4 regions of the Erwinia sp. PME.40.26/001 genome follow, and region 1 is predicted to be linked to each of the others. Evidence: predicted binding sites of a transcription regulator. Region 1 holds the regulator's gene; each other region holds the start of a gene.
What was found. Region 1 encodes PhoB, which activates phosphate uptake and scavenging genes when phosphate is short. Its sites were predicted from a motif close to CTGTCATAAAACTGNCNNAT; they were not measured.
Positions count from the first base shown of each region.

Region 2: a site for PhoB is predicted at 2,040-2,059, ahead of pstS (phosphate ABC transporter substrate-binding protein PstS). Genes of this name have one in related genera too.
Region 3: a site for PhoB is predicted at 5,618-5,637, ahead of ACZ3HG_RS19715 (MIP/aquaporin family protein). Genes of this name have one in related genera too.
Region 4: a site for PhoB is predicted at 1,716-1,735, ahead of phoA (alkaline phosphatase). Genes of this name have one in related genera too.

Region 1 covers NZ_JBVHNP010000004.1:322,088-329,703, reverse strand. The annotation lists gene ACZ3HG_RS14520 (DUF4810 domain-containing protein) at 1-214, shown strand, start outside; gene ACZ3HG_RS14515 (DUF799 domain-containing protein) at 214-861, shown strand; gene ACZ3HG_RS14510 (AAA family ATPase) at 898-4,257, opposite strand; gene sbcD (exonuclease subunit SbcD) at 4,257-5,477, opposite strand; gene ACZ3HG_RS14500 (hypothetical protein) at 5,490-5,690, shown strand; gene phoB (phosphate response regulator transcription factor PhoB) at 5,690-6,379, shown strand; gene phoR (phosphate regulon sensor histidine kinase PhoR) at 6,403-7,616, shown strand, end outside.
Region 2 covers NZ_JBVHNP010000003.1:469,508-477,123, reverse strand. The annotation lists gene mdlD (NAD(P)-dependent benzaldehyde dehydrogenase MdlD) at 1-772, opposite strand, end outside; gene ACZ3HG_RS12630 (NAD(P)-dependent alcohol dehydrogenase) at 786-1,901, opposite strand; gene pstS (phosphate ABC transporter substrate-binding protein PstS) at 2,290-3,330, shown strand; gene pstC (phosphate ABC transporter permease PstC) at 3,430-4,392, shown strand; gene pstA (phosphate ABC transporter permease PstA) at 4,389-5,276, shown strand; gene pstB (phosphate ABC transporter ATP-binding protein PstB) at 5,320-6,087, shown strand; gene phoU (phosphate signaling complex protein PhoU) at 6,105-6,842, shown strand; gene ACZ3HG_RS12600 (MFS transporter) at 6,977-7,616, shown strand, end outside.
Region 3 covers NZ_JBVHNP010000009.1:99,021-106,636, forward strand. The annotation lists gene fpr (ferredoxin--NADP(+) reductase) at 1-411, opposite strand, end outside; gene emrD (multidrug efflux MFS transporter EmrD) at 721-1,899, shown strand; gene glpX (class II fructose-bisphosphatase) at 1,975-2,985, opposite strand; gene glpK (glycerol kinase GlpK) at 3,084-4,598, opposite strand; gene ACZ3HG_RS19715 (MIP/aquaporin family protein) at 4,632-5,474, opposite strand; gene zapB (cell division protein ZapB) at 5,921-6,160, shown strand; gene rraA (ribonuclease E activity regulator RraA) at 6,236-6,721, opposite strand; gene ACZ3HG_RS19730 (1,4-dihydroxy-2-naphthoate polyprenyltransferase) at 6,829-7,616, opposite strand, start outside.
Region 4 covers NZ_JBVHNP010000001.1:950,797-958,412, forward strand. The annotation lists gene ACZ3HG_RS04710 (LysR family transcriptional regulator) at 1-221, shown strand, start outside; gene phoA (alkaline phosphatase) at 251-1,654, opposite strand; tRNA gene ACZ3HG_RS04720 (tRNA-Ser) at 1,904-1,991, shown strand; gene ACZ3HG_RS04725 (NADPH-dependent oxidoreductase) at 2,620-3,360, shown strand; gene phoH (phosphate starvation-inducible protein PhoH) at 3,411-4,199, opposite strand; gene efeB (iron uptake transporter deferrochelatase/peroxidase subunit) at 4,748-6,031, opposite strand; gene efeO (iron uptake system protein EfeO) at 6,038-7,165, opposite strand; gene efeU (iron uptake transporter permease EfeU) at 7,223-7,616, opposite strand, start outside.

The sequences.
Region 1 (7,616 bases):
TGAACAGCAGATTGAATCACTGAATGCCATTGTTGAGCAGGCGAAGGCGAAAAATAAACCGGTACCGCCGGGTCTCCATGCCCAGACAGGTTTGCTCTATGTTGAAACCGGCCATCCGGACCAGGCCTTCCAGCAATTTAATATGGAAAAGACCCTGTTCCCAGAATCAGCGGCCTATATGGATTTCCTGATGCGCAATAAGGTGAAAAAATAATGAAACTATGGACCCTTATTGCCGTAGCCGCAACGCTGGTGCTGAGTGGCTGTGCGAAACAAACGCCTTACGATTACAGCGCGTTCCGCGCCAGTAAGCCACGTTCTATTGTGGTGTTGCCGGCGAAAAACAGCAGCCCGGATATCACAGCGGCCCGCAGCCTGGTGTCTGTGGTCACGGCACCGCTGGCCGAGTCCGGTTACTATGTCTTCCCGGTCGCCGTGGTCGATAAAACCTTTGAGCAGAACGGGCTGACCAGCGGCGCGGAGGCTCAGGCGGTCAGCACGGCGAAACTGTATGAGATCTTCCACGCGGATGCGGCGCTGTATATTGATATCGACAGCTATGGCAGCCAGTACCGCGTAGTGGACAGTGTCACTGAGGTCAGCGCCACCGCGCGGCTGGTGGATCTGCGCAGCGGTAAGCAAATATGGTCCGGTAAGGGCTATGCTTCTGACGCGCAGGACAACAGCAATAACGGCCTGCTGGGGATGCTGATCACCGCGGCGGTGAAACAGATGTCCAGCAATATGTCTGACAAAAGCCATGATATTGCCATCATCGCCGGAGCAACCATGCTCACCGCCGATGGCCGCAACGGCAGCATCCTGCCGGGGCCGCGTGCAAAAGTGAAAACGGCGTTATAACGTCAATGCCGCTGGGGCGTTCGTCTTAGAACGCCCCTACGCCACAGGCGTTTCCAGCCTGCTGTAGCCCAGTCCGTTAATCTTCTTCACCCTGATCTGCACCGGAATGCGCTCTTTCATCGCCTCCACGTGGCTGATCACCCCAATCGTTTTCCCGCTGGCGTTCAGTGCATCCAGCGCGTCAAGCGCACTGTCGAGCGTCTCCGCATCCAGCGTGCCAAACCCTTCGTCCAGGAACAGCGACTCAATGCGGGTCTTATGGCTGACCAGATCCGACAACGCCAGCGCCAGCGCGAGGCTGACAAGAAAACTTTCACCGCCTGACAGCGTGCGGGTATCGCGCTGTGCATCCGCCTGCCAGGTGTCGATCACCTGCAGCTCCAGCGCTTCCTGAGACTTTCGCTGCAGCAGATAGCGCCCGTGCAGACGGTTCAGCTGATTGTTCGCCAGCCACACCAGATGATCCAGCGTCAGCCCCTGCGCAAAGCGGCGGAACTTATCCCCCTCTCTGGAACCAATCAGTTGATTCAGGTAGCTCCAGTCCTCCAGATGCTGCTCGTTAGCCGCAATCTCCGCCAGCAGCGCCTGCTGACGAGTCCGCCTTTCGCTGTCATCGCGTAGTTGCTGACGCAGCTGGCCCTGCTGGCTGGCCAGCTCCCGCAGCTGCTGGTTCAGCCCGTGGAGTTCAGATTCCAGCAGCGCACGCCGGGCAGGGAGGTCGTCCACCGTACCTGTTTTGGTTAAGGCATCATCTAATTTCGACTGCAGAGTAATCAACTGTTCATTTAGTGATTTATGCTGTCCGGTCAGAGTATTTATCCGGTCCTGCTGCTCCTGCCACTGCACCTGAACCTGGCGCACGGCCCGATCGTGCTGCGCGGCGGCCGCCCGCAGCTGCTGCTGAACGTCAGCCACCAGACGATCGCCAAACAGCGCCTGACGCTGCTGCTGCAGTTGGTTCAACATCGACTGCTGCTGCTGCAGGCGCTCATCCCCTGCGGTCAGTCGCGTCTGTTGCTGCTGCAGTTCATCATCCAGCGCCTGCTGGCGGCTGGCGAGAGTGGCCATTTCGGGCACCAGCGCTGCCAGCGCCTCGCTGTTACGTTGCCATGCCTGCCACTGCTGTTCGCAGCGCTGCAGCCAGCCCTGATAGTCGCCGTCCTGCGGCAGTGACAGACCCAGCGGACTCAATGCTTCTGCCAGGCTGCTGAGGAGCTGTTGTGTACGCGCTTCATCCTGTTCAAGCTGCTGCTGCTGTGCGTTCAGGGCCTGCACGGCGGCGGCTTTCTCCTGCTGCTGCAGTTGGATCTGCTGTTGCAGGTTTTGCCATGCCTGCTGCTGCTGATAAAGCCCCTCTTTCTGCAGCTGACAGTGGCGCAGTGCCTGCTCCAGCGCTTCCAGCTGCTGCTGCAGGGTGCTTTCCTGCTGTTCCTGCTCTGCCAGCCACTCACTGGCCTGCGCATGCTGTTGCGGGGTCAGCGTCAGCGAGAGTGCACCCGCGGCATTCTGCCACTGCTGCTCCAGCTGCTGCAGCTGACGGCCCAGATCGGCCATTTCCTCCTGCAGACGGGCCTCCTGCGTCTGCGCCTGTTTCACCTGGGCGGCGAGGGTGCTTCCCTCATCTTTCAGTTGTTCAACCTCGCGCCTGAGGGTGGCCAGCCGCTGCTGGTTTTCTGACAGCTGTAATGCCTGATATGCCTGCACTGCCGGATGAGTCTCTGAACCACACAGCGGGCAGGGCTGACCGGCCTCCAGCTGCGCCCGGTGCTGCTCCAGATCGGCAATGCGCCGTTCCAGCTCACAGCGTTTATCCAGATCCTGCTGATGCTGATACTTCTCTTTCCATGACGCGCGAAGCGTAAGTAATTGCTCACTGTTTTTCTGGATCTGCTGCGTCAGCGCCTGGTGTTCCTGCTGTAACCGGGCCAGGCGACCGTTCAGCTGATGGCCCTGCGGAAGCAGCGTTGCCAGCAGCAGGCGCTGCGGCCGCTGCCGGGCAAACTGCGCCAGCGCCGCACGCAGGGACTCTTCCGGGTGCTGCTGTTGCAGCGGTACCAGCCGCTGCCGGGCCTGAGCAAGTGCCTGTTCTGCGTCGGTAAGCTGCTGCTGTAAAGGCGTCTGCTGCTGCTGAAGCTGCGCGCAGGCCTGTTCATACTGCACCAGCGCCTGCTGGCGGGTCGCTACCTGCTGTCGCAAAGATGTGAGTGACTGCTCACTCTCTTGCTGCTGACGGAAACGTTCCCGCCACAGCGGCAGAGACTCTCCGTAACGTTCATACTGCGCATGGGCGCTGCGCCAGTCGTTAAGCTGCCGCTGCTGCAACTGTTTTTCCGTCTGCAGCTGAAGGTTCTGCACGCTTTCCTGCTGGCGTGAGGCGAACGCCTGCTGGTGCTCATTCTGCTCACGGACCTGCTGCTGAACCTGCTCCCGCAGAGCGCTCAGCTGCAGATCGAGCGGCAGTATGTGTTCTGCTATCAGGGTGTCCTGCTGCAGGTGCAGCGTCTGATGCTGCTCCTGCGCCAGCAAAGCCTGCTGCTGCTGCTGCGCTGCCGCCGTCAGTGCGGTCTGTGCCTGTTGTCGCTGTTCATCCAGCTGCTGTACGCGGGCTTTCAGCAGCTGCCGGTCCCGCTGTAGCTGCTCAAGCTGTTGCAATTCGTGCACTTTTTGCTGCCGGGTCTGCTGCTGCGAAGTGAGTGCCTGCTCCTCCGCAATGCTTTGTGCCAGCTGCGTATTCAGGCTGACCTGCTGCGCTTCGCTCAATAACTCCATGCCGCCTGACTGCGCTCTCAGGGTATCCAGTAACACCTTCGCCTGTTTGTGTCGTTCAAACACCGCCGAAGAGAGTCTTCCGTAAATTTCGGTACCGGTTAGCTCCTCCAGCAGTTCAGCGCGTTTATTGGCATCGGCATTAAGAAATGCGGCAAACTGGCCCTGCGACAGCATCATGGATTTCGTAAAGCGTTCAAAGTCCAGCCCGGTCAGAGCGGCGATCGTCTCCAGCTTGTCTTTGACCTTGTCGGCCACAATCTTATTGTCATCGCAGCGCGCCAGCTCCACGCGCGGGGCCTGCAAATTGCCATCAGCGGCACCGCGTGCGCGGTTCTGACTCCAGAATGCACGCCACGCCACGCCTTTAACCTCAAACTCCACCTCCGCCAGACATTCTGCAGTGTCACGCGTCATCAGGTCATTTTGTGACTGGGTGATGCTCTTCAGACGTGGGGTTTCGTGATACAGCGCGAGGCAGATGGCATCCAGCAGCGTGGTTTTTCCCGCGCCGGTCGGGCCGGTGATGGCAAACAGCCCGTTGCTGGCAAACGGCTCAGCGGTAAAATCAATCTTCCATTCGCCTTTCAGCGAGTTGAGGTTCTTAAAGCGTAGGGTCAGGATCTTCATCAGGGCTGCTCCTCATGGCGCACTGCTTCCAGCGTTTGGGCAAACAGCGCACGGGCCCGCGCCTGTCGTTCCGGTTCGTCGGTCTCCTGGGCCAGGCGGCGGGAAAACACTTCCTCAACACTCAATTCGCTGAGGGTTTCATTATTTTGCCGGGCGATAACCTGCTCCCGCTGTTCGCGGCTGCGGCGCAACAGCACCACCTCCACCGGCAGCGGTGCGGTCAGCTCATGAATACGGCGCTGTAACTCGCTGAGATAAGAGTCAGTGACGATCTCAATATCCAGCCAGACAGTTCTGCCCTGCGGATCGGGCGTCAGCGCCGCCAGCTGCTGTTCGATCTGCTCCAGCGATCCTTTAATCATCTGCATCGGCTGGAAGGATGGGATCGGCAGCGCCTCAGCGGCAACGAAACGGCCCGCGTCAAAGTCGACCTGAAACACGCTTTTGGCTTTACCCAATTCATCAAAACTGAGCGGAATGGGCGAACCGCTGTAACGAATGTGTTCGCTGTTGGCAATACGCTGGGCGCGGTGAATATGACCGAGGGCAATGTAGTCTGCCGGGGGAAAACAGTCGGCGGGGAAGGCGTCCAGCGTACCGATGTAAATATCGCGCACCGCGTCGCTTTTGGTCACCCCCAGAGTGGTCAGATGGCCGGTAGCGATAATCGGCAGCGTCAGTCCCAGCGCCTCACGCTGCGTCAGTGCCTCCTGCCAGCAGCGTTGATAATGATCGGTAATGGCCTCAAGCAGGCTTTGCTGCTTCTCCCGCCCTGACTGGCCGCCCTGACTGCGCAGAATATCGCGCGGACGTAAAAAGGGGATGGCACAGAGCAGTGCGCCGGGCTGGCCATCGCGGCGGTTCAGCAGCAGGACCTGCTGGCTGACATCGTCACTGGCTGCAGCGATCACCCGGGTATTCAGGCAGGCCAGCAGTTCGCGCGATTCGTTCAGCATCGCCACTGAATCGTGGTTGCCACCCAGCACCACCAGCTGACAGCCGGTTTGCTGCAGCCTGACCACAAAGCGGTTATACAGCTCGCGTGCATAGCTCGGCGGCGAGCCGGTATCAAAAATATCCCCGGCGACGATAATGGCGTCGGCCTGCTGCGCTTCTGCTTTTTCCAGCAGCCAGTCAAGAAAGGCCTGGTGCTCGGCCGCCCGGCTTTTGGTATAGAAAAACTGGCCAAGATGCCAGTCGGCAGTATGAATGATGCGCATGGGGGTCCTTTCATGGCGGAAATGGATGGCGGGAAGTATACCCGTCCTGCCTGCCGAATTATCCACGACAGGCAGATTATTGCTGTGCAGGGGATTTTATTTAATTCCATCAATGCTTTCAGGGGGTGCTTTTTTCATAAAAGTGTCATAAAACTGACGCATAATGGCGCCGCATATCCCCGTGACAACCTGTCACAGCAGCAGGAGCAATAATGGCCAAGCGTATTCTGGTGGTGGAAGATGAAGCCCCAATCCGTGAGATGTTGTGTTTCGTTCTGGAACAAAACGATTATCAACCGATCGAAGCCGAGGACTATGACAGCGCAGTCAACTTGCTGATTGAGCCGTGGCCGGATCTCATCCTGCTGGACTGGATGTTACCGGGCGGTTCAGGCATCCAGTTTATTAAGCACCTGAAGCGTGAAGCCATGACCCGGGATATTCCGGTGATGATGCTGACGGCGCGCGGTGAGGAAGAGGATCGCGTGCGTGGCCTGGAAGTGGGCGCGGATGATTACATCACCAAGCCTTTTTCACCGAAAGAGTTGGTGGCACGCATCAAGGCCGTGATGCGCCGTATCTCTCCGATGGCGGTGGAAGAGGTTATTGAGATGCAGGGGCTGAGTCTTGACCCGTCCTCGCATCGCGTAATGTCCGACACACAGCCGCTGGAAATGGGGCCGACTGAATATAAATTACTGCACTTCTTTATGACCCACCCGGAACGTGTCTACAGCCGTGAGCAGTTGCTAAACCACGTCTGGGGAACTAACGTTTACGTCGAAGATCGTACCGTCGACGTTCATATTCGCCGTTTGCGTAAAGCGCTGGAGCTGACCGGGCACGATCGTATGGTGCAGACGGTTCGCGGAACAGGTTATCGTTTCTCTGCACGCTATTGATTGTTCGCGCTGGAGTCTGAACCGTGTTGGAACGCCTCTCCTGGAAGAGATTATTGCTTGAGCTGTTGCTCGCCAGCCTGCCCGCACTGATCCTCGGGCTGCTGGTGGGCGGGCTGCCCTGGCTGCTGTTAGTCTCAGTGCTGTGCGTGCTGGGTTTTCATTTCAACAACTTACTTCGACTCTCTCACTGGCTGTGGGTTGACCGCAGCATGACGCCACCCAGCGGCCGCGGCAGTTGGGAACCGCTGTTCTACGGTCTGTATCAAATGCAGGCGCGCAACCGTCGCCGTCGCCGTGAGCTCGGCCATCTGATTAAACGTTTTCGCAGTGGCGCGGAATCGCTGCCCGATGCGGTGGTGCTGACCACCGAAGAGGGCACCATTTTCTGGTGCAACGGTCTGGCGCAGCAGATGCTGGGGCTGCGCTGGCCGGAAGATAACGGTCAGAACATCCTGAATTTGCTGCGCTATCCTGAATTTACCCGCTACCTGCGCCAGCGTGATTTTTCCCGCCCGCTGACGCTGGTGCTTAACAGCCATCGTCATCTTGAGTTCCGCGTAATGCCCTACAGCGAAGGGCAGTGGCTGCTGGTGGCGCGTGATGTGACCCAGATGCACCAGCTGGAGGGCGCACGCCGCAACTTTTTTGCCAATGTCAGCCATGAGCTACGCACGCCATTAACCGTCCTGCAGGGCTATCTGGAGATGATGAATGACTCCGTGCTGGAGGGGAGTCTGCGTGATAAGGCGTTGCATACCATGCAGGAGCAAACCAAACGCATGGACAGCCTGGTGAAACAGCTGCTTACCCTGTCCCGTATCGAAGCGGCACCGGCGCTGGATCTGCAGGAAAAAGTGGATGTGCCGATGATGCTCCGCGTGCTACAGCGCGAAGCGGAAACCCTCAGTAATGGCCGCCACGATATTCATTTTCACACTGACCCGCATCTGCGGGTCTTTGGCAATGATGAGCAGCTTCGTAGTGCGATCTCTAATCTGGTCTACAATGCCGTGAACCACACGCCGGACGGGACGCGCATTGACGTCAGCTGGTTGCGCAGCCCGCAGGGGGCGCAGTTTAAGGTGAAAGATAACGGGCCGGGCATCGCGCCGGAACACCTGCCGCGGCTGACGGAGCGCTTCTACCGGGTGGATAAAGCGCGATCGCGGCAGACCGGCGGCAGCGGACTGGGGCTGGCGATTGTGAAACACGCGCTCAGCCACCACAACACGCGGCT
Region 2 (7,616 bases), on a different contig from region 1:
CGATATACAGATAATCCGGTGCCACACAGGTTTGACCGCTGTTAATCAGCTTGCTGGCGATCAGCTCAGACACCACTAATTCCGGGTTGGCATCTTCCAGCACAATCGCCGGGCATTTACCGCCCAGCTCCAGCAGTACCGGGGTGAGATGCCTGGCGGCGGCGGCCATCACCACTTTCCCCACCGCTGGGCTGCCGGTGAAGAAAATCAGATTAAACGGCAGTGTCAGCAGGAATTCATTTTCCTCTTTTGCCCCCTGGCAGACATGGATGTAGTTCGATGCAAAGGTGCGACTGATGATCTTTTCAATCACGGTGGCGGTGGCCGGTGTGGCTTCAGAGGGCTTAATGATGGCAGTGTTGCCGCCGGCAATGGCACCAATCAGCGGGCAACAGCTGAGCAGTAGCGGGTAGTTAAACGGCCCGATGATATAGTTAACACCATAGCCCTCCCGTGTAATAAAGCTTTCACTGTTGCCCAGAGACGGCGGTGTCGGTACCTTTTTCTCAAGGGCCCATTCATCAAGATGGTCGAGGGCGCAGCTGATTTCATTCATTAGCGGCACGATCTCTGCCTGTTCCACGCCCGTTTCACTGCGGCCGAGATCGGCCCACATCGCCTGGCAGATTGCCTCTTTGTGGGCCAGCAGCGCGCTTTTCAGTTTTCGCAGCTGGTTTTTTTTAAACACATTGTCCCGGGTGATACCGGATAAAAAGAGAGCTTTCTGCTGGTGGAAAATCTCGAGTAATTCCCCTTTTGCTTTCGCATCCATGGCGCCTGCTCCTTTATATCCGGTAGCCTTTATCGACGATCAGCACGGGCTTGATGGTGACGCCGCTGGCGGAGTCCGCTCTTGCCTGATTGATGTCGGCAAAGTCATAGTATTTCACTAACTTCTCAAACGGGAACCACCCACGCTGATGCCACTCAATCAGCTTCGGCACGGAGACCTGAGGAATGGCGTTCCCCATCAGTATCCCGGCCACTCGCCTGCTGGACGCCACCAGGCTGCGCATCGGATTAAAGGTTAGATCGTGACGTGTGACGGCAAGTGGGACCAGCGTGCCGCCCGTCGCCAGCGCATCCAGCGCACTTTTCATCACCGCTGACAGGCCGGTGGTGTCGATGGCGTAATTGACCCCCTTGCCCTGGGTGAGGCTGGCAATAGCGCTGACCACCTCCTCTTTGCTGCTGTTGAGGATATCGGTCGCACCCAGTTCGCGCGCCAGCGACAGGCGGGTATCATGGATATCAATCGCGATGATGTGCCGGCATCCGGCAATTTTCGCCGCCATGATCGCCGCCATGCCAACCGCACCGGTGCCAAAAATCGCAATGTCTGAACCGGGCTGTGGCTTCAGTCCGTTGAATACCGTCGCTGAACCCGTTAACAACCCACAGCCCAGCGGGGCCACCAGACGCAGGTCTGCTGATTTATCCACGACGATCAGGTTATTGAGGCGGGTGTGGGTGTGAGTGGCGAAAGAGGACTGTGAAAACATCGTAGACACCTTGCCGCCGTCGGGCTTCAGCAGCACGGCGCTGCCATCGGTACGGAACCCTCCGGCGTTAAGCATTCCCCAGTGCTGGCAGTGAGAGGGCTGGCCCTGACGGCACCGATCGCAGCAACCGCAGTAAGCGTAAGACATCACAACGTGATCGCCCGTCGTCACCCCTTTCACCGAGCGGCCCACCTCCTCAACGATACCGGATCCTTCGTGGCCCAGTACGCCCGGAAAAAAATGTTCTTCATCACCCACGCGTAGCGCTTCGTCGGAATGACAGATCCCGGAGGCGACGACTTTTACCCGCACCTCATCGTCGCGTAAGGCCGTCAGCTCCAGTGGCTCCAGCTGATAGGGGGCATTGACGTGGTTGATGACCGCAGCCGTTATTTTCATGGTGGTTATCTCCTGTCCTGTGGAAGGGCAAAAGTAGCACCGTGGAAAATCAGCGCAGCGGCAGGAAGTGTGATCGCATTAAAAGCCCGTCGCGGGAGCAGGCAGACAATCTTACGATGATGAATATTTCGCTGGGGTGTGTCACAAAAGTGTCATATTTCGTACATTTTACTGTCACCAAACTGTCCTATTTTGCCTCCAGCAGCAATCATAATTATATCCTTCATACTTCAAGCTGCAGGTGCGTTGGCTACATTCGCTCACCCGAATCACTTACAACGGTAAGCGCATCGGGATTCGATCATTTGCCGCCTTCCTGCAACCCGAATTATTTTGGCTATAGACAAACACGGCAACTGGCCTGACTTTTTAATCCCGTGGAGGGAACATGACACTGATGCACAAAACCCTGGCTCAATTCGTCGCAGTAACCCTGTCTCTCAGCGCCGTTTCTGCCATGGCCGCGACCAACCTGACCGGCGCAGGCGGGACCTTCCCGGCACCGGTATACAACAAGTGGGCTGCAGAGTACAACACCGCAACGGGCAGCCAGGTTAACTATCAGGGTATCGGTTCATCCGGCGGCGTTAAGCAAATTATTGCTAAAACTGTAGACTTCGGTGCTTCAGATGCGCCGATGAAAGACGAAGATTTAGAAAAAAATGGCCTGTTCCAGTTTCCGACAGTTATTGGCGGGGTGGTACTGGCGGTTAATATTCCTGGTATCAAATCTGGACAGCTGACCCTGGACGGCAAGACCGTGGGCGATATCTATCTGGGCACCATCAAAAAGTGGAATGACCCGGCGATCGTCAAGCTGAACCCGGGCGTGAAACTGCCGGATTCCAACATCAACGTGGTGCGCCGCGCTGACGGCTCCGGGACGTCATTCGTGTTTACCAGCTACCTGTCCAAAGTGAACAGCGACTGGAGCAGCAAAGTTGGTAAAGGCAGCACCGTGAACTGGCCAACCGGTCTGGGCGGCAAGGGTAACGACGGCGTGGCCGCTTTCGTTCAGCGTCTGCCGGGTTCCATCGGTTACGTTGAGTATGCTTACGCTAAACAGAACAGCCTGGCGTACACCAAGCTGGTGGATGCGGACGGCAAAGCCATTGAGCCTGGCGAGCAGAGCTTTAGCGATGCGGCGAAAGGGGCTGACTGGAGCAAGTCATTTGCTCAGGACCTGACTTTCCAGAAAGGCGACAACGCGTGGCCAATCACCTCCACCACCTATATCCTAGTACACAAAGAGCAGGCTAACGCTGAGAAAGGTGCAGCTGTCCTGAAGTTCTTTGACTGGGCTTACAAAAACGGCGGCAAAACCACCGCGAGCCTGGATTATGCTTCTCTGCCCGATTCAGTGGTCGAGCAGATCCGTAGCGCCTGGAAAAAAGACGTAAAAGACAGCTCTGGCAAAGCCCTGTACTAAGCGATGGCAGTAACGCACCACCGCAGGTGGTGCGTATGACCCCCATGGGCAGGCAAGCCTTGCCCGATACGTATCTGCAGTAACAGACTCGAGAATTCTATGGCTGAAACCAAGCCGGCATTCAAGGCCCCCGGAAAACAGGGTGACATCATCTTCGGCGCACTGGTCAAACTGGCTGCGCTGATTGTGCTGTTGCTGCTCGGCGGCATCATTGTCTCCCTGATCATCTCCTCATGGCCGAGTATCCAGAAATTTGGCTTCTCGTTCCTGTGGAACAAAGAGTGGGATGCCCCTAACGAACAGTTTGGTGCGCTGGTGCCGATTTACGGTACCGTCGTGACCTCCATTATTGCCCTGCTTATCGCAGTCCCGGTGAGCTTCGGTATCGCCCTGTTCCTGACGGAACTGGCCCCGAACTGGCTGCGTCGTCCGCTGGGCGTGGCGATTGAACTGCTGGCTGCGATCCCCAGCATCGTTTACGGCATGTGGGGCCTGTTTATCTTTGCCCCGCTGTTCGCTACCTACTTCCAGCAGCCGGTCGGTGACGTACTGGCTAACGTACCGATTGTCGGCACGCTGTTCTCCGGCCCGGCCTTTGGTATCGGGATTCTGGCCGCCGGGATTATCCTCGCGATCATGATTATCCCTTACATCGCCTCGGTGATGCGCGACGTGTTTGAGCAGACACCGGTCATGATGAAAGAGTCCGCTTACGGCATCGGCTGCACCACCTGGGAAGTGATGTGGCGCGTGGTACTGCCTTTCACCAAGAATGGGGTGATTGGCGGCGTGATGCTGGGCCTGGGCCGTGCGCTGGGTGAAACCATGGCGGTGACCTTTATTATCGGTAACACCTACCAGCTCGACAGCGCATCGCTGTTTATGCCGGGCAACAGTATTACCTCTGCACTGGCCAACGAATTTGCTGAAGCTGAGTCTGGGGTGCATACCGCTGCGCTGATGGAGCTGGGGCTGATCCTGTTTGTGATCACCTTTATTGTGCTGGCCTGTTCGAAACTGATGATCCTGCGCCTGGCGAAAAGTGAAGGAGCACGTTCATGACCACGATGGAATTACAGTCGCGTGATGCGCTGTTAGCCTCACGCCGCAAAATGCAGGCGTGGCGCCGGATGAAAAACCGCATTGCGCTCACCCTGTCATTACTGACAATGGCATTTGGCCTGTTCTGGCTGGTGTGGATCCTGTTTTCAACCGTCACGCGCGGTATTGATGGCATGACGATGTCGCTGTTTACCGAAAATACCCCGCCACCGAATACGGCAGGCGGTGGGCTGGCGAATGCTCTGGCGGGCAGCGGGCTGTTGATCTTCTGGTCAACGGCCGTTGGTACGCCGCTGGGTATTATGGCGGGCATCTATCTGGCCGAATACGGCCGTAAATCCTGGCTGGCTGAAGTCACCCGCTTTATTAACGATATCCTGCTGTCTGCGCCGTCGATTGTGGTGGGGCTGTTTGTTTACACCATCGTGGTGGCACAGATGAAGCACTTCTCCGGCTGGGCCGGGGTGGTTGCTCTTGCACTGTTGCAGATCCCGATAGTCATCCGTACTACAGAAAACATGCTGAGACTGGTTCCGGACAGCCTGCGTGAAGCGGCCTATGCGCTGGGAACGCCGAAGTGGAAGATGATTTCAGCGATCACCCTGAAAGCATCCGTATCGGGCATCCTGACCGGGGTACTGCTGGCGATTGCCCGCATTGCCGGAGAGACCGCTCCCCTGCTGTTTACCTCGCTGTCGAACCAGTTCTGGAGCACCGATATGATGCAGCCGCTGGCGAACCTGCCGGTGACCATCTTTAAATTCGCCATGAGTCCGTTTGCCGAATGGCAGAGTCTGGCCTGGGCGGGCGTGCTGATTATTACGCTGTGCGTACTGTTACTGAACATCCTGGCACGCGTGATCTTCGCCAAGAGCAAACATTAATTGAGCAGCGCGGCGGTAGCGGCGCGGACTGAGTGAGAGAAAAATGATTAATACTTCCGCTAAGATGATTCAGGTTCGTGATTTGAACTTCTATTACGGAAAATTCCATGCGCTGAAAAACATCAATCTGGATATTGCGAAAAACCAGGTGACGGCGTTTATCGGCCCATCAGGCTGCGGTAAATCCACCCTGCTGCGCACCTTTAACAAGATGTTTTCACTTTATCCTGAGCAGCGTGCTGAAGGTGAGATCCTGCTGGATGGTGAAAATATTCTGACCGCCAGCCAGGACATTGCCCTGCTGCGTGCCCGCGTCGGGATGGTTTTCCAGAAGCCGACGCCGTTCCCGATGTCGATTTATGACAATATCGCCTTCGGCGTACGTCTGTTTGAAAAGCTGTCCCGTGCCGATATGGACGAACGCGTCCAGTGGGCGCTGACCAAAGCGGCGCTGTGGACCGAAACCAAAGACAAGCTGCACCAGAGTGGCTACAGTCTTTCCGGTGGTCAGCAGCAGCGTTTGTGCATTGCCCGTGGTATTGCCATTCGCCCTGAGGTGTTGCTGCTGGACGAGCCCTGCTCTGCGCTGGATCCGATTTCAACCGGGCGTATTGAAGAGCTGATTACGGAGCTGAAACAGGATTACACCGTGGTGATCGTGACGCACAATATGCAGCAGGCCGCACGCTGTTCCGATCACACCGCGTTTATGTACCTTGGCGAACTGATAGAATTTAGTGATACCGACACGCTGTTCACCAAGCCGCATCAGAAGCAAACTGAAGATTACATCACCGGCCGCTACGGTTGAGTTGACTGGAGAATACAATGGATAGCTTAAACCTGAATAAACATATCTCCGGCCAGTTTAACGCCGAGCTGGAGCACATCCGCACCCAGGTGATGACCATGGGCGGCATGGTTGAGCAGCAGCTGACGGATGCTATCACTGCGATGCACAACCAGGATGGCGAGCTGGCGAACAAGGTGATCGAAGGTGACCACAAGGTCAATATGATGGAAGTGGAGATTGATGAAGCCTGCGTGCGCATCATCGCCAAGCGTCAGCCGACCGCCAGCGACCTGCGTCTGGTGATGGCGATCATCAAAACCATTTCCGAGCTGGAACGCATTGGCGATGTGGCCGAGAAAATCTGTCGTACCGCGCTGGAAAAATTTACCCAGCAGCACCAGCCGCTGCTGGTGAGCCTGGAGTCTATGGGCCATCACACGATCCAGATGCTGCACGACGTGCTGGACGCGTTCGCCCGTATGGATCTCAATGCAGCAGTGGAAATCTATCGTGAAGATAAGAAGGTTGACCAGGAATATGAGGGCATCGTCCGCCAGCTGATGACCTATATGATGGAAGATCCGCGCACCATCCCCAGCGTGCTGACGGCGCTGTTCTGTGCCCGAGCTATCGAGCGCATCGGCGACCGCTGCCAGAACATCTGCGAGATTATCTTCTACTTCGTCAAAGGCCAGGATTTCCGTCATGTGGGCGGCGACCAGCTGGATAAACTGCTGACCGGGGACGACAGCGGCGAAAATAATCCGGGTTAAGCTCTGCCGAGGCGTGCCGGCTTGCGGCATGCCTTTCCTTCCCTCCTGCCCTGACCCATGAGTTTTTCGTCTGGATACCACGCGCCGTCATACTTATACTTGCGGCCAAATTCTTATGAAAAGGTCAGAAAACCATGTCAGTTTCCCCCCCGGATAAGCGCAGCGTCACGCCAGGAAAGGCGATGGTTGCGGCGGTCAGTGGCTATGCAATGGACGGCTTTGATCTGCTGATACTCGGCTTTATGCTGCCGGCGATCAGCCTGTCTCTGGCGTTAAACCCTTCACAGGCCGGTTCTCTGGTGACCTGGACCTTAATAGGGGCCGTGCTGGGCGGCATAATTTTTGGCCATATCAGCGACCGTTTTGGCCGTATCCGCGTCCTGACCTTCACTATTTTGATGTTTTCCGTCTTTACCGGGCTGTGCGCGGTGGCGCAGGGATACTGGGATCTGCTGGCATACCGTACTCTGGCCGGAATGGGGCTGGGCGGTGAATTCGGTATTGGTATGGCGCTGATTGCCGAGGTCTGGCCTGCTAACAAGCGCAACCGTGCTTCAGCGTGGGTCGGTATGGGCTGGCAGCTGGGCGTGCTGATGGCGGCGTTTATCACCCCACTCCTGCTGGATATTATCGGCTGGCGCGGTATGTTTCTGGTCGGACTGCTGCCTGCGCTGGCATCGTTTGCTATCCGGCGGGGTATGGGGGAGCCGGATGCCTTCACCGAACACGTGGACGTCAATCAGGGGCTGTCATTCTCCGCCCGTATTAAGCTGC
Region 3 (7,616 bases), on a different contig from region 1:
GATATTATCAAAGCGATCCAGCCCTTTGCCTTCCTGCAGAATGGACAGATATGGGCCAATGGCGGTGCCGGTTGCCAGCATCCACAGGGTTTCACACTGGGGAACCTCATCAATGACAAAGAAACCCTGGGCATCCTGGGTGATCATCACCTCATCGCCGGGTTTCAGCGCGTGCAGTCTCGGGCTGAGTTTCCCCTCCGGTACGGTAACCAGGTAGAACTCCAGATTTTCATTGCTGGGCGCGTTTACAAAGGAATAGGCGCGTACGACACGTTCGCCGTCAATTTCCAGCGCCAGTTTGGCATATTGCCCGGCTGTGAAGGGATCGACAGGGGCCGTCACCGTCAGACTGAACAGGGCGTCGGTCCAGTCGGTAACCTGTTTAACACGGGCATTGACCCATACGGCCATAAAACTCTCCTTTCTTCACTTGCAACAGTATTCGCGTCTCTGTGGCTATCTTCCTTACCCAATGGACTTTTTTCCAGTCATGGGAGCAGGTCAGAGCTCATATCGACAAAGTATGCGCACTATTTAAACGTAGCGTAAAAAATGTTTTACAGTATCGCCCGTATTTGCTGACAGTGAAGCACGGGTTATTTCACTGCGGCCTCTCGCTTTGCCACGTAATCCTGATATTTTCACCGCCATAATGCCGGCCTGGCTGGCAAATCTTCTTAACTGCGCGAAATTCTTCGCACTTTATACTGATGTGAGTCGATGAAAAAGATTGAGAACGGCCACCTGCTGGTGATGCTGATTGCCCTGCTGGCGGTGGGTCAGATGGCCCAGACTATTTATGTTCCGGCGATGTCGGCTATCGCGGAGGTCTTCCATGTCCGTGATGGGGCGGTGCAGCGGGTGATGGCCGCCTATCTGATGACCTATGGCGCGTCGCAGCTGTTTTACGGTCCGCTGTCGGACAGCATCGGCCGTCGCCCGGTGATCCTGATGGGGATGGCGGTATTTATCATCGGATCGCTGACCGCACTCTTTGCGGTCAGCCTGAACGGCCTGGTGCTGGGGGCCGCTATTCAGGGGATGGGAACCGGCGTCGCCGGCGTGATGGCCCGAACCATGCCCCGTGACCTGTATGCCGGCAGTGCGCTGCGCTACGCCAACAGCCTGCTCAATATGGGCATACTGATCAGCCCGCTGATCGCCCCTCTGATCGGGGCGGGGCTGACCCACCTGTTTGGCTGGCAGGCCTGTTTCGCCTTTTTACTGCTGCTGTGCCTGGCAGTTACGGCAGCGATGCTGCGCTGGCTGCCCGAAACCCGGCCAGCGGGCCAACAGAAGCGGCCGTTCTTTTCCCGCTATCGTCCCCTGCTGGCCGATAGCAGTTTTATCCGTTATCTGGTGATCCTCATAGGGGCACTGGCTGGCATTGCCGTATTTGAGGCCAGCTGCGGCGTGCTGATGGGGGGCGTGCTCGGCTACAGCAGCTTGGCGGTCAGCGTGCTGTTCATTCTGCCTCTGCCTGCAGCCTTCTTCGGGGCCTGGTTTGCCGGGCGCAGTGAGAAACCTTTTACCACCGTGATGTGGTACGCAGTGAACAGCTGCCTGCTGGCGGGCGTCATGATGTGGATCCCCGGCTGGCTGGGGGTGATGAACCTGTGGACGCTGATAGTGCCTGCCTCGCTGTTTTTCTTTGGGGCTGGCATGCTGTTTCCGCTGGCGACCACGGGCGCAATGGAGCCCTGGCCCTATATGGCGGGCACCGCCGGGGCCCTGGTGGGGGGCTTACAGAATCTGGGTTCCGGACTGATTGCCTGGCTGTCAGCCCTCCTGCCGCAGACCGGACAGTTCAGCCTCGGGATGCTGATGTTTGCCACCGCGCTGCTGATCCTGCTGTGCTGGCTGCCGCTCTCGAAGCGACCGCAGGCACACGCGGTATAAACCGTGCATCGCCTGCAGGGTCGCCATTCGGTCCGGCAGGTGATGCCTTTTTTCTGCCCGCCCTGCCACGGGCGGTTATAAAATATACTGATGCAGGTTCGGGTCTTTCAGGTCCAGGTAGTGAATGGACTGAATACGGCGAATAGTGCGCGATTTTCCCCGGATCAGCAGAGTTTCAGTCGTGGCCATATTGCCCTGGCGGGTGATGCCCTTTAACAGATCGCCGCTGGTGATGCCGGTGGCAGAGAAGACGACGTTGTCGTTCCGCGCCATCTGCTCCAGCGTCAGGACCTGGCCCGCTTCAATCCCCATTGCCCGGCAGCGCGCCAGCTCCTCTTCACCCAGACGACGATTGTCCGGCGTATCCCCTTTTACCTCGTGGCGTGCCAGCAGGCGGGCCTGCATATCACCATCCAGTGCCCGGATCACCGCCGCTGACACCACGCCTTCTGGTGCTCCGCCGGTACCGTACATTACGTCCACTTCGCTGTCCGGCATGCAGGTGAGGATCGAGGCGGCCACATCGCCGTCCGGGAAGGTGAAGACGCGCACCCCAAGCTGTTGCAGGCTGGCAATCACTGCATCGTGGCGCGGCTTCGCCAGCAGCGTCACCGTCAGCGCCGTCAGGGGCTTGTTGAGGGCAGCGGCCACCCGGACCAGGTTCTCTTCCAGCGGCAGGTTGAGGTCGATAGTGCCTTTGGCACCCGGCCCCACCACCAGTTTTTCCATGTACATATCCGGGGCGTTGAGGAAGGTGCCTTTATCCCCCACCGCCATCACCGCCAGCGCATTGGCCTGGCCCAGTGCCGTCATGCGGGTTCCTTCGATGGGATCGACAGCAATATCTACGGCATCACCGTTACCCGTGCCGACTTTCTCACCGATATACAGCATCGGCGCTTCATCAATTTCCCCTTCGCCAATCACGATCTGACCGTCAATATCCACTTTGTTAAGCATAATGCGCATGGAGTGTACGGCCGCGCCGTCTGCGGCATTCTTATCGCCGCGCCCCAGCCACTTATAGCCAGCCAGTGCCGCCGCTTCGGTTACGCGGGAAAATTCAATCGCCAGTTCTCGTTTCATGACATGCCTCGGGAAAGTAATGAGGCGGGAAGTTTATCACAGGGAGCGGAGGGGGGAAGGGAGATACCCGTGGTCAGGCGACCACGGGTTGGGGACTGTTACTTGTCGTCAGCCTCTTCCCATGCCTGCGCACGGGCAACCGCTTTCTTCCAGCCAGCGTACAGCACATTACGCTGGGTGGTTTCGATGCTTGGACGGAATTCACGCTCAATCACCGACTTGGCACGGACTTCATCCAGATCTTTCCAGAAGCCTACCGCCAGGCCCGCCAGGTAAGCGGAACCCAGTGCGGTCACCTCACGGACTTCAGGACGCTCAACGCGTGCGCCCAGAATGTCGGACTGGAACTGCATCAGGAAGTTGTTGGCTACCGCACCGCCGTCCACGCGCAGCGACTGAAGGCGGGTGTTGGCGTCGTTCTGCATCGCTTCCAGCACGTCACGCGTCTGATAGGCGATGGACTCCAGGGTGGCGCGAATGATGTGGTTGGCATTGGCACCACGGGTCAGGCCAAAGATGGCCCCGCGGGCATACGGATCCCAGTATGGTGCGCCCAGACCGGTAAACGCCGGTACCATATAGACACCGTTGGTGTCTTTCACTTTAGTCGCGAAGTACTCAGAATCCGTAGAGTCGTTGATCAGCTTCATTTCGTCACGCAGCCACTGGATCGATGCGCCGCCGATAAACACCGCGCCTTCCAGCGCATAGTTCACTTCACCGCGCGGTCCGCAGGCAATGGTGGTCAGCAGGCCGTGCGTGGAGGTAACGGCTTCGGTACCAGTGTTCATCAGCATGAAGCAGCCAGTGCCGTAGGTGTTCTTCGCCATTCCCGGCTGGACGCAGAGCTGACCATACAGGGCTGCCTGCTGGTCACCGGCAATACCGGCGATCGGAATACGTGTGCCACCTTTACCACCAATGTTGGTCTGGCCATACACCTCAGAAGACGACTTCACTTCAGGCAACATTTCACGCGGGATATCGAGGATCTCCAGCATGCGCTGATCCCACTCGAGTTTATGAATGTTAAACATCATGGTGCGTGAGGCGTTGGTGTAATCGGTAATGTGAACCCGTCCCTGCGTCATCTTCCACACCAGCCAGGAGTCGACGGTACCGAACAGCAGCTCACCACGGCGCGCGCGTTCACGAGAGCCTTCAACATGGTCGAGGATCCATTTCACTTTGGTACCGGAGAAGTACGGGTTAATCACCAGCCCGGTTGTGTGGCGGATATACTCTTCCAGGCCTTCTCTTTTCAGTTTGGCGCAGTAGTCAGCGGTGCGCGGATCCTGCCAGACAATGGCGTTATAAATCGGCTTACCGGTCTCTTTATCCCAGACAATGGTGGTTTCACGCTGGTTAGTGATACCAATGGCGGCAATCTCGTCAGAGTTGATATCCGCATGGGCCAGCACTTCGACCAGGGTGGAGCTTTGCGACGCCCAGATATCCATTGGGTCATGCTCAACCCAGCCAGCTTTCGGATAAATTTGCTGGAACTCACGCTGCGACACCGCGACGATGTTGGAGTCATGATCCAGAATCACGGCGCGGGAGCTGGTGGTTCCCTGGTCGAGAGCGACGATATATTTTTTTTCTACGGTCATAATCAATTCCTGATAATAAACAGTGAGCAGGAGTTACGCTTTACGCTGTGCGGCACGCGGTGCTGATTTTTCCTGTTTCTCCACAACCTTGCCGGGAAGGTTGTTGGCAATCAGGACACGGTAGCCAAAGGCGCCGAGGCTTGCACCGACCAGCGGGCCAAAAATCGGAACAAGGAAGTAAGGAATATCGCGGGCACCGGTGAAGGCAACATTACCCCAGCCAGCCAGCCAGGCGAATAGTTTTGGTCCGAAATCACGCGCCGGGTTAAGGGCGAAGCCGGTCAGCGGGCCCATTGCAGCACCAATGATTGCGATCAGGAAACCGATCAGCAGCGGGGCCATCGGGCCACGCGGCAGGCCGTTACCGTCATCGGTCAGGGCCATAATCAGCGCCATCATGATCGCGGTGATCACCATTTCGACAAGGAATGCCTGGCCTACGCCGATATGGGGGTTAGGGTAGGTCGAGAAGATACCTGCAAGGTCGAGGCTTTCAACACTGCCGCGCACCATATGATGTGTCTGTTCGTAGTCGAGGAAAAGGTTATGGTACAGGCCATAAACCAGTGCAGCGGAGCAGAATGCGCCAGCAACCTGGGCGATGGCGTAAGGCAGTACCTTACGGCCTTCGAAGTTGGCAAACAGCCAGAGTGCAACGCTGACGGCGGGATTAAGGTGTGCCCCGGAAATACCGGCGGTGAGATACACGGCCATCGCCACGGCAAGGCCCCAGACGATGCTGATTTCCCACAGGCCGAAGCTGGCTCCGGCGACTTTCATGGCGGCGACACAGCCAGCACCAAAAAAGATGATCGTGGCAGTGCCGAGAAACTCGGCGATGCACTGCCCTTTAAGCGTGCTTGTAGCATGACTCATGATGAAATTCCTGAAGGCGAGGTTAATTGTCAACGGTCTTAGTTTTGTTTCATCCGTGAACCAGCCCAATCTTATGTAGGGCTGATGTGAATTTATCGTTAACGAGCATAAACGAGAAATAGCGAACTCAATATTTGTGTTCTGTGTCATAAAAATGAGCGTTTTCGCGTGTTTTTGCTTTCCGAAAATCACCTGATGCGCGTTTAATCGCGTGTGAAATGTGCAATTTTTTAACCCGCACCTTACAAGCTGCCCCTTCAGATGTTACTTAAACCAGGTATAGACTGAAAATTGTTACAGACTGCGCCCTGTAAAGGTTCGTTGCTGGACTTGAGCGGTCGCTCTACTTACAATCGAAGCATCGTTGTTATCCGCGGAATGCCGGTTCATTCCTCACCCCTGCGGCTAGCATCATCAACGCGCTGCGATTAGGAGAGGTTACAGACATGTCATTTGAAGTATTCGAGAAACTGGAAGCAAAAGTGCAGCAGGCGATTGATACCATCACGCTGTTGCAGATGGAAATCGAAGAGCTTAAAGAACAAAACGGTCATCTGAACCAGCAGGTTCAGCAGGCAGCTGGCAGCAGCGATGCGCTGGTACGTGAAAATCAGCAGTTGAAGGAAGAACAGCACGTCTGGCAGGAACGTCTGCGGGCTTTGCTGGGAAAAATGGAAGAGGTGTAATGCTGCGCCTGGCGTAAAAAGCAGGAAGCAAGCAGAAAACGGGTGCCGAAGGCACCCCTTTTTTGGTGTTCGTTTTTATTCGATGTCGAGCGGATCTTCTGAGAGGATCATCCCGGTGTTATCGGCATAAAGGTGGTCGCCGGAGAAGAAGGTCACACCGCCAAAGTTCACCCGTACGTCGCTTTCACCAATGCCTTCACCCGCGGCACCCGCAGGAATGGCGGCGATGGCCTGGATACCGATGTCCAGCTCTTCCAGATCGTCGACCTGACGCACAGAACCATACACCACAATGCCTTCCCACTCGTTTTGCAACGCGATCCTGGCCAGCGCGGCGTCGACCAGCGCACGGCGTACCGAACCGCCACCGTCCACCAGTAATACGCGGCCACGGCCGTTCTCCTCCAGCAAATCATAGAGCAGCCCGTTGTCCTCGAAACATTTTACCGTGGTGATTTGCCCGCCAAACGAGGTGCGCCCACCAAAGTTTGAGAAAAGCGGTTCAACGACATTCACATCTTCATGATAGATGTCGCACAGTTCTGACGTATCGTATTTCATAGGGGGTTTCGTCTGTTTGCCACAGGGGAGATAAGTATATCGCTTAAAGGGGGCTGTTGGCAAAATCATCAATTGTTAAAAGTTGCGATGGGTCAAGCACATCGCGTTTAACTGAGCAGCAGTCCCGCCGCGAACAGCACATTGATTAACAGCGCAGTTTTGACGGTTTTTTCCAGCATCGGACGCATGGCCAGTGCGCTGGTTTCCCGCAGAATATAACGCCCCTGCTGCCAGAGGAGAGGTGCCGCTAACAGGAACAGCCAGCCAGGCAGACGCAGCCCGGCAACGCCGCTGTAAAGCGCAAAGCAGGCCAGGGCCGTCATCAGCAGCCCGGCGTGGTAACGCCGCGCTCGTGTTGCTCCCAGACGCACGGCCAGGGTGAACTTACCGTTCTGCCGGTCGCTGTCAATATCGCGCAAATTATTCACGTTCAGCACTGCCGTGGCCAGCAGGCCGCATCCGCTGGCGGGCAGCAGCAGTAACGTATCAAGCTGGTGGGTCTGCAGGTAGCTGCTGCCGATGACACCGAGCCAGCCAAAGAAAATCATCACCGAGAGGTCGCCCAGCCCAAGATAGCCGTAGGGCTTTTTCCCCACGGTATAGGCGATGGCGGCGACCATTGCCAGCGCGCCCATTACCACGAATCCCAGCATGTCGGCGGGTGACTGGCACGCCCGCAGGATCAGCAACAGGCCACAGCCGGTCGTTACGCCGACGGTCAGAATCAGGGCAATACGCATCTGTGCCGGCGTGATCGCTCCTTTCTGCATGCCACGCAGCGGGCCAATACGCTGCGGCGTATCGCTGCCTTTTAGCGCATCGCCATAGTCATTGGCCAGGTTCGAGAGGATCTGCAGCAGTATGGTGGTCAGCAACGCCAGCAGGGCAATGGCGG
Region 4 (7,616 bases), on a different contig from region 1:
GGGCCCCGTTTATCATCGCCGACAGCCCGCTGCTGATGGCGATCCCCTCATATGTTGCGTCCATCTTCGCCCCGGCCGCAGGACTGAAAATATTCAAACTCCCCTTTGCCGCCCCGCCCTTTACCGTAAAGATCTTCTCGCACAGGCGCAGCGCCAAAAGAGAACCCACCGAGTGGATTAAAGCAAAGATCGTCAGCGCCTTTGACGGGGGGCTCGCCTGAACCGGGCGGTAACCCGCCCGGAAAGCGTTTTATTTAAGAGCCAGTGCCGCTTTAATGGTATAGAACAGATCGGTCTGATCGGTCAGTCCCACCACGTTGGCCGCATGCGGGCCGTAAGCCGCAATGCGCAGCTGCGTGCCGGTGTGCCCCTGAGAGTCTTCCTCTGAGTTACCGTAGCTGAGGGTCATTGGGCTGCCATCTTTGGTGATCAGCGTCTGCGTCAGGCCGGGTGCTTTGCTGTCGTTGGCAATAATCTGGCTGGAGTGCGCATGGTCAGCAGTCACAATCACCAGCGTATTGCCATCTTTGCGTGCAAACGCCAGTGCTTTCTGCACCGCTTCATCCAGATCGACGGTTTCCCCTATCTGACCACACGGGTTGGCAGCATGGTCCTGCTTATCGATAGACGCCCCTTCCACCTGCAGGAAGAAGCCCTTCTCCTGGCGGTCCAGCAGCGAAATCGCTTTCTCCGTCATCTGCGCCAGTGTCGGGGTTGAGGCCGGACGTTCTGCATTTACTTCACAGGTAATGGGTTTACCGTCGAGGTTGCCGTGATAAGTGGCTTTCGGCCCTTTCCAGCGTACCGGCATATTGCCGTCGGCAAACAGGCCCAGGACCGGCTTAGCGTCACTGGCTTCGGTCAGCGCGTTCATGCCGTCCAGATCGTTCACCCACTGATAGCCACGCAGTTTTGCCTGCTCCTCCAGCGTTTTACCCTGCCACTCCCCTGCTTTTGCGGTTTCGGCGAAGGTTTTGCCACCGCCGCCCAACGTCACATCGGCGCGGGCGTTCAGCAGCTGCTCGGCAATGGAGCCCTTCCCGCCTTTTTCCAGCGCGTTGCTGGCACAGAGTTCACTGGTTTTTACCGGGCCATAACACTTACGCGAGGTGACATGGGCAATCTGCGCAGCCGGGGTGGCATCTTCCAGTTCGGCGGTAGAAACATTGCCCGTGGCTTTACCGGCCGCTTTGGCCAGCTCCAGCAGCGAGGGATAATCCTTTCCGTTCACATCCACGCCAATCGCACCATTATAGGATTTTACGCCGGTGGCCCAGGCGGTCGCTGACGCAGCAGAGTCAGTCACGTAGTCCGGTTTATGGGTTTTCTTATCCAGCGAGTAGTGGGTGTACTGCCCGGTCAATGGCAAGGCATCAATCCCTTTAAAGAAGCCGCCTGCGCCCTCTGCATAGTTACGCGCTGCGGTAATTTCCGAATCGCCCATGCCATCACCAATCAGCAGAATGACATTTTTCGCTGTGCTGTTGCTCAGTGACGCTTTAAGCGCTTCGGTCTGATCTTCGGTAAGGCGTCTTGCCCCGCCAGGCTGAGTAATATCCCCCTGGGCGGCACGATGATAGGTGGCAATATCCGCCACGGCGGAAGAGCAGATCAGGGATGTCAGCAGGGAAAGAGCAAAAGCTTTATGTTTCATTTAGGGCGATCTCCATGAATAAATTTAACTTAATGTTTCCAGGCGTCAGTCTGCGATACAACTATTTCATTTTCGTGTCAGCAGGATGACCATCAGGTTTCACGGGCGATCGTCATAACGGGCTGTTTTCTCTGATTGCTCATGGGTTAAGCGAATAGAACCACAGGGAAAAATACTGCTTGACCCATTAACCGCGACTGCCTATAGTAGCGCCCCGTTGCCCCCTGCGGGTGACAGCAGTAAAAATATGGTGAGGTGTCCGAGTGGCTGAAGGAGCACGCCTGGAAAGTGTGTATACGGCAACGTATCGAGGGTTCGAACCCCTCTCTCACCACCATATTTCAAGAGAATGCCTGAGCGAAAGTTCAGGCATTTTTTTTGCCTGTGGCACGGCCAGAGAGGGCGTGAAGAACCCTCGCAAGGGGTCGACAAAACGGCAGGACAGCCGTTTTGCACAGCCGCAGGCTGCCCGCAGGGCGAGCGCCAGGGATGGCGCGCGTGAGCCCCCTCTCTCACCACCCTATTTCAAGAGAATGCCTGAGCGAAAGTTCAGGCATTTTTTTTGCCTGTGGCACGGCCAGAGAGGGCGTGAAGAACTCTCGCAAGGGGTCGACAAAACGGCAGGACAGCCGTTTTGCACAGCCGCAGGCTGCCCGCAGGGCGAGCGCCAGGGATGGCGCGCGTGAGCCCCCTCTCTCACCACCCTATTTCAAGAGAATGCCTGAGCGAAAGTTCAGGCATTTTTTTTGCCTGTGGCACGGCCAGAGAGGGCGTGAAGAACCCCCGCAAGGGGTCGACAAAACGGCAGGACAGCCGTTTTGCACAGCCGCAGGCTGCCCGCAGACCTGCGATGCCGTGTCGTGCCGTACAAAATGTGATCGGCCGCACAAACGGGTTACTGGATTGTCCCCACCTTCACTATTCTTAGCACCTTGCGCCACTCTTAATCCCAACCAGGTTACCCCATGAATGAAGTCACTCAACTGCTGAAAAGCCATCGCAGCGATCGCAGCTACCTTGATAAACCTATTGATGATGCCGTGCTGGAAGACATCATCGAAACGGCCTGGCGTGCGCCCACATCCGTTAACTCGCAGCAGGTCTCTCTGGTGGTGGTTCGTGACGCCACCACGCGCGCCCGCATTGCCGAAATTGCCGGCGGCCAGCCGTGGATCGCCCAGGCTCCAGTGTTCATCACCTTCGTACTGGATATGTATAAAAGCCAGCTGGGTATTGAAGCAGAAGGAAAATCGCAGATTGCTCATGAAAGCCTGGAGAGCCTGATTTCCGGGGCCACCGATATCGGTATTGCCCTGGGTGCGGTGATGACCGCTGCCCGCTCTCACGGCCTTGGCGTGGTGCCTATCGGCGGTATCCGTCGTCAACCGCAGGCCATGGTCGAACTGCTTAACCTGCCCGACCTGACGTTCCCGGTCGCCGGCGTGGTACTGGGTTATATTGACCAGCCGGCCGTACAGAAGCCGCGCATGTCGCTGGCGGGTTTCCGCCATCACGAGCGTTACGACGCGGCGATCCTGCCAGACGTCATCAAGGCCTATAACCAGGTGCTGGTCGCTCACTGGCAGAGCACCGGGCGCGAGGATGGCGATAACTGGGGTAACAATACCGCCAGCTATTACCAGAATATTTATTTCCCGGACGTTCAGCCCGCTATCCTGCAGCAGGGCTTTGGCATCGATAAATAAGCATAAAAAAAGCCCGGCATGCGCCGGGCTTTTGTCTGCATAAATGGGTATTAGCTGTAAGCCTGCAGCGCGCGCTGGCAAAGTTCGGAACGCACGCAATCCTCTTTATCAAAACGCACGACGCCAATCATCTCATCCTCCTCAAAGCGCGCCATCGCGTCGCTGAGGCCGGACTTCACATGCGCCGGTAAGTCACACTGGGTAATATCCCCGTTGACGATCACCGTGACGTTTTCCCCAAGTCGGGTTAAGAACATTTTCATTTGGGCAGCGGTGACGTTTTGCGCCTCATCCAGAATCACCACGGCGTTCTCGAAGGTGCGGCCGCGCATGTAAGCAAAGGGAGCGATCTCCACTTTGCCAATCTCAGGCCGCAGGCAGTACTGCATAAAGGACGAACCCAGACGTTTAACCAGAACGTCATAGACCGGCCGGAAGTATGGCGCAAATTTCTCAGAGATATCCCCGGGAAGGAATCCCAGATCCTCATCCGCCTGCAATACCGGACGCGTAACAATAATCCTGTCGACATCCTTATGTATCAGGGCCTCAGCGGCTTTTGCCGCGCTGATCCAGGTTTTACCGCAGCCTGCTTCGCCGGTGGCGAAAATCAGTTTTTTATTTTCTATGGCATGGAGATAGTGCGCCTGAGCTTCATTTCTGGCTTCAATGGCCGAGTGGTCGCGCGTATCGCGTGCCATGCCAATCGAATCCAGCCCACCCATATGCACCAGCGAGGTGACCGACTCTTCTTCACGCTGACGGTGACTGCGTGAATCGCTACGAAGCACACGTTTTGCTTCACGACGCGCTTTGATCACTGCTTTCTGTCTTCCCATAGTGGCACCTTACAGTTGGTTTCATTTCCCGCATCCGTTATGTCGATGCGATTACGTGAACGCTTTAGAGGTCGTGGCTTCCTTTTAAGCCTTGTCTGGCCGTTGAAACGAATGCACTCCAGAACACATGTCTGTTGAACACCGGAAAGGGTTAAAGGAATGGAAACGCCGTTGAGTTGTAAAAGAAGAGAAAGCTGAAGAGGAAATGTATTCCCCGCAAAGTTTTGCGAAATGAGACTTTTGATAAAACGATCCGGTAAAGGATTTCTGCATTCGCTATCTCCAGAGTGGAAAACTATATGCGAAAATCAACAGCAAATTCATATTCTTCATATTAGCTAAAAATTGCAACACTTTTTTTAACGTTATTATTACACTTGTATGAAAGCGTTTTAGATCATCATATTAGCTACAGGAATTTATTTTTATGGCGGCGGTTTTTTGACGTGATTGAGTGCTTTTTAACCAGAGAGGTTTTATTGATGTCAACGCACAGGGGATGAGGTCAGGGTAAAGAGAGCGGATTAAGATTAATCCGCTAAATACAATCAGGCTTCGAGCAATCCCTGGGCCAGGAAGTGCTGTGCATCCGGCACGCCGGGTAGCACAAAGAAATATCCCCCGCCAATCGGTTTTATATATTCTTCCAGCGCTTCGCCATTGAGACGTTTCTGCACGGTAAGAAAACCTTTTTCTAAATCGTGCTGATAACAGACAAACAGCAGACCCATTTCCAGTTGTCCGGCGTTAGACACCCCCAGGGAATAACTGTACCCCCGGCGCAGCATCAGGCTGCTTTGTGTTTCCAGTGTGCGCGGGTTAGCCAGACGAATATGGGCATCCATCGGGATGACATCGCCGTCGGGATCGCGGGTATAGTCCGGGACATCGTGCTCATGATACATACCCAGCGGCGCACCGCTGTGTTTCTCCCGGCCAAATATTGTCTGCTGTTCACGCAGCGGCGTGCGGTCCCAGAACTCGACGTGAAACTGAATGATGCGCGTCGCCTGATAGCTGCCGCCCACTGCCCACGCCGGTTCGCCCTGCCCTTTGCTAACCCACAGGATGTTGTCCATCAGGCGATCATCGCTGCTGTCCGGGTTAGCCGTGCCATCCTTAAACCCCAGCAGGTTGATCGGCGTCTCTTTGCCCCGGCTGCGTGCAGCATGGTCAGAGATGAAGCCCTCCCGCCGCCAGCGCACGCTGAGCAGATCCGGTGAATGCTTGATAATATCGCGCAGCGCGTGGATCACGGTGTCATTGGTGTTGGCGCAGATCTGCAACAGCAGATCGCCGTGGCACAGACTGGCGTCCAGCGAGTCATTCGGGAAGCGCGTCATCCGCTGCAGTTTCAGCGGCTTGAGTGCAGCCAGACCAAAACGTTCGTCAAACAGTGAGCTTCCCACCGACACGGTAATCGTCAGATTATCCGGGTAAATATCATCGCCCAGAATGCCTGAGTCCATCGGCGGCAGCTGCGGGTTGGTCACCAGCGGCGCTTTACCGCCGGTGGTGAGAAACGCAATGCGGTCGGTTAACAGCCTGAAAAGACGCACCAGATCGGCTTTGTCACTGGCCAGCACATCAAAGGCGACCAGCATCATTGCCGCCTGCTGCGGGGTGGTGATCCCCGCCTGGTGCGCACCATAAAACGGCTGGCGTTCCTGGCGGGCACCCGGAGACAGCGTGCCCGGGGAGGACGTTTTCTCGTCGACCTCGGCATGAGCCGGGCATCCGCCCGCCAGTGCCAGGGCACCGCTGAGGATGCCCATCCCTTTCAACAAGCGCCGGCGTGACGCCAGCGCTACATCATCAACAGGTTTTGCCATGTGTGCTTAATCCAGACCCAGCGTACCGCGCAGCATCGCCAGGTCTTCGGCCAGTGCCGTAATCGGACCTTTCAGCGCCGTGCGGTCAGCATCGGTTAATTTATCGTAAGACTCATAGCCATCTTTGGTCCGGTACTTCGCCAGAATGGTATCCACCTTCCTGAAGTTACCGTCCACTTTCGCCAGCAGCTGCGGATTCGCTTTCTGCACCAGCGGACGCAGCAGGTTAACAATTTTCTGTGCGCCATCAACGTTGGCCTGGAAATCCCACAGGTCAGTGCGGCTGTAGCGATCTTCCTCACCTGAGATCTTGCTGGAAGCCACTTCCTCAATCAGACCGGCGGCACCGCCCACCACTTTACCCGGCGGGAACGCCAGCTCACTGATGCGGGTCTGCAGCTCCAGCACATTTTTGTACAGCTGGTCAGCATACTTATCCAGCCCTTGAGTGGTGTGGTCGGCGAACAGGACTTTTTCTAAACGGTGGAAGCCGGTGAAGTTCGGGTCTTCTGCTTTCTTCTCAAAGTCGTCCTCACGGGCATCAATCGCCCCGTCCAGGTCAGAGAACAGCTCGGCAATCGGCTCGATACGCTCATAGTGCTGGCGGGTCGGGGCGAACAGGGCTTTGGCTTTTTCCACATCGCCCGCTTTTACCGCATCGGTAAAGGCTTTCGTTCCGGCGACCAGCTGTTCCACTTCTTTGGTGACATACAGCTTATAGTCGGCAATCGGGCCTACCAGCTGCAGCACATCCGGCTTGCCGTCATTGACTTTGCTGCCGCTGGCTTTGACGATCAGCTTACCTTTCGGGTTGCTCAGCAGGCCACAGGTCATATCGTATTCACCCGCTTCCAGGTTCGCCGTCATCTTCTGCGTAAAGCCCGGCGCGATATTTTCACGCTCTTCGACCACCATCACCCCTTTCAGGATCTCCCACTCCAGCCCTTTCTGGCTGTTGTTTTTGATGATGAACTGCGTTTTACCCGCATCAACCGTCAGGGACATCGGTTCACACTGCTTGTCGTTTACGCTGACGTTGACCTGCGGAATATCCGCAGCCAGCGCAGCGCCGGAGGTGGTCAGCGCCGCCAGCAGGGCAGCATTCAGTGCCTGACGGCGAAAATGAGTGGTCATAGGGTCATCCCAGTCTAAGTGTTATAAGCGGCAGGTCGGTGACCTGCGCGGCCAGATTCAGCGCGTGGTGCGCGCAGAGGGTGCAACGGTTCGCGCAGGCATCATAAACAGCAGCAGCGCGGGAACGAGATAGATAAACCAGACGGCCACTTCGCTCACGCTTGGGGCTTCCTGATAGCCCAGCAGCCCTTCCAGCAGGGTGCCGAAGACGCTGTGCGTGGTCAGGGTGTGGCTGAAGTCAAACGCCACCGACTGGAAATGGTTCCACAGACCGGCCTCGTGGAAGGCCCGTATTGCCCCCGCGGCCAGCCCGGCGGCGACAAAAATGATAAACAGGCTGGTCCATTTAAAGAAGCTGGCCAGGTTCAGGCGTACGCCCCCCCAATAGATCAGCATGCCCAGTACCACGGCCGTGGCGAGGCCCAGCATCGCCCCCAGCGGCGGCGCATAA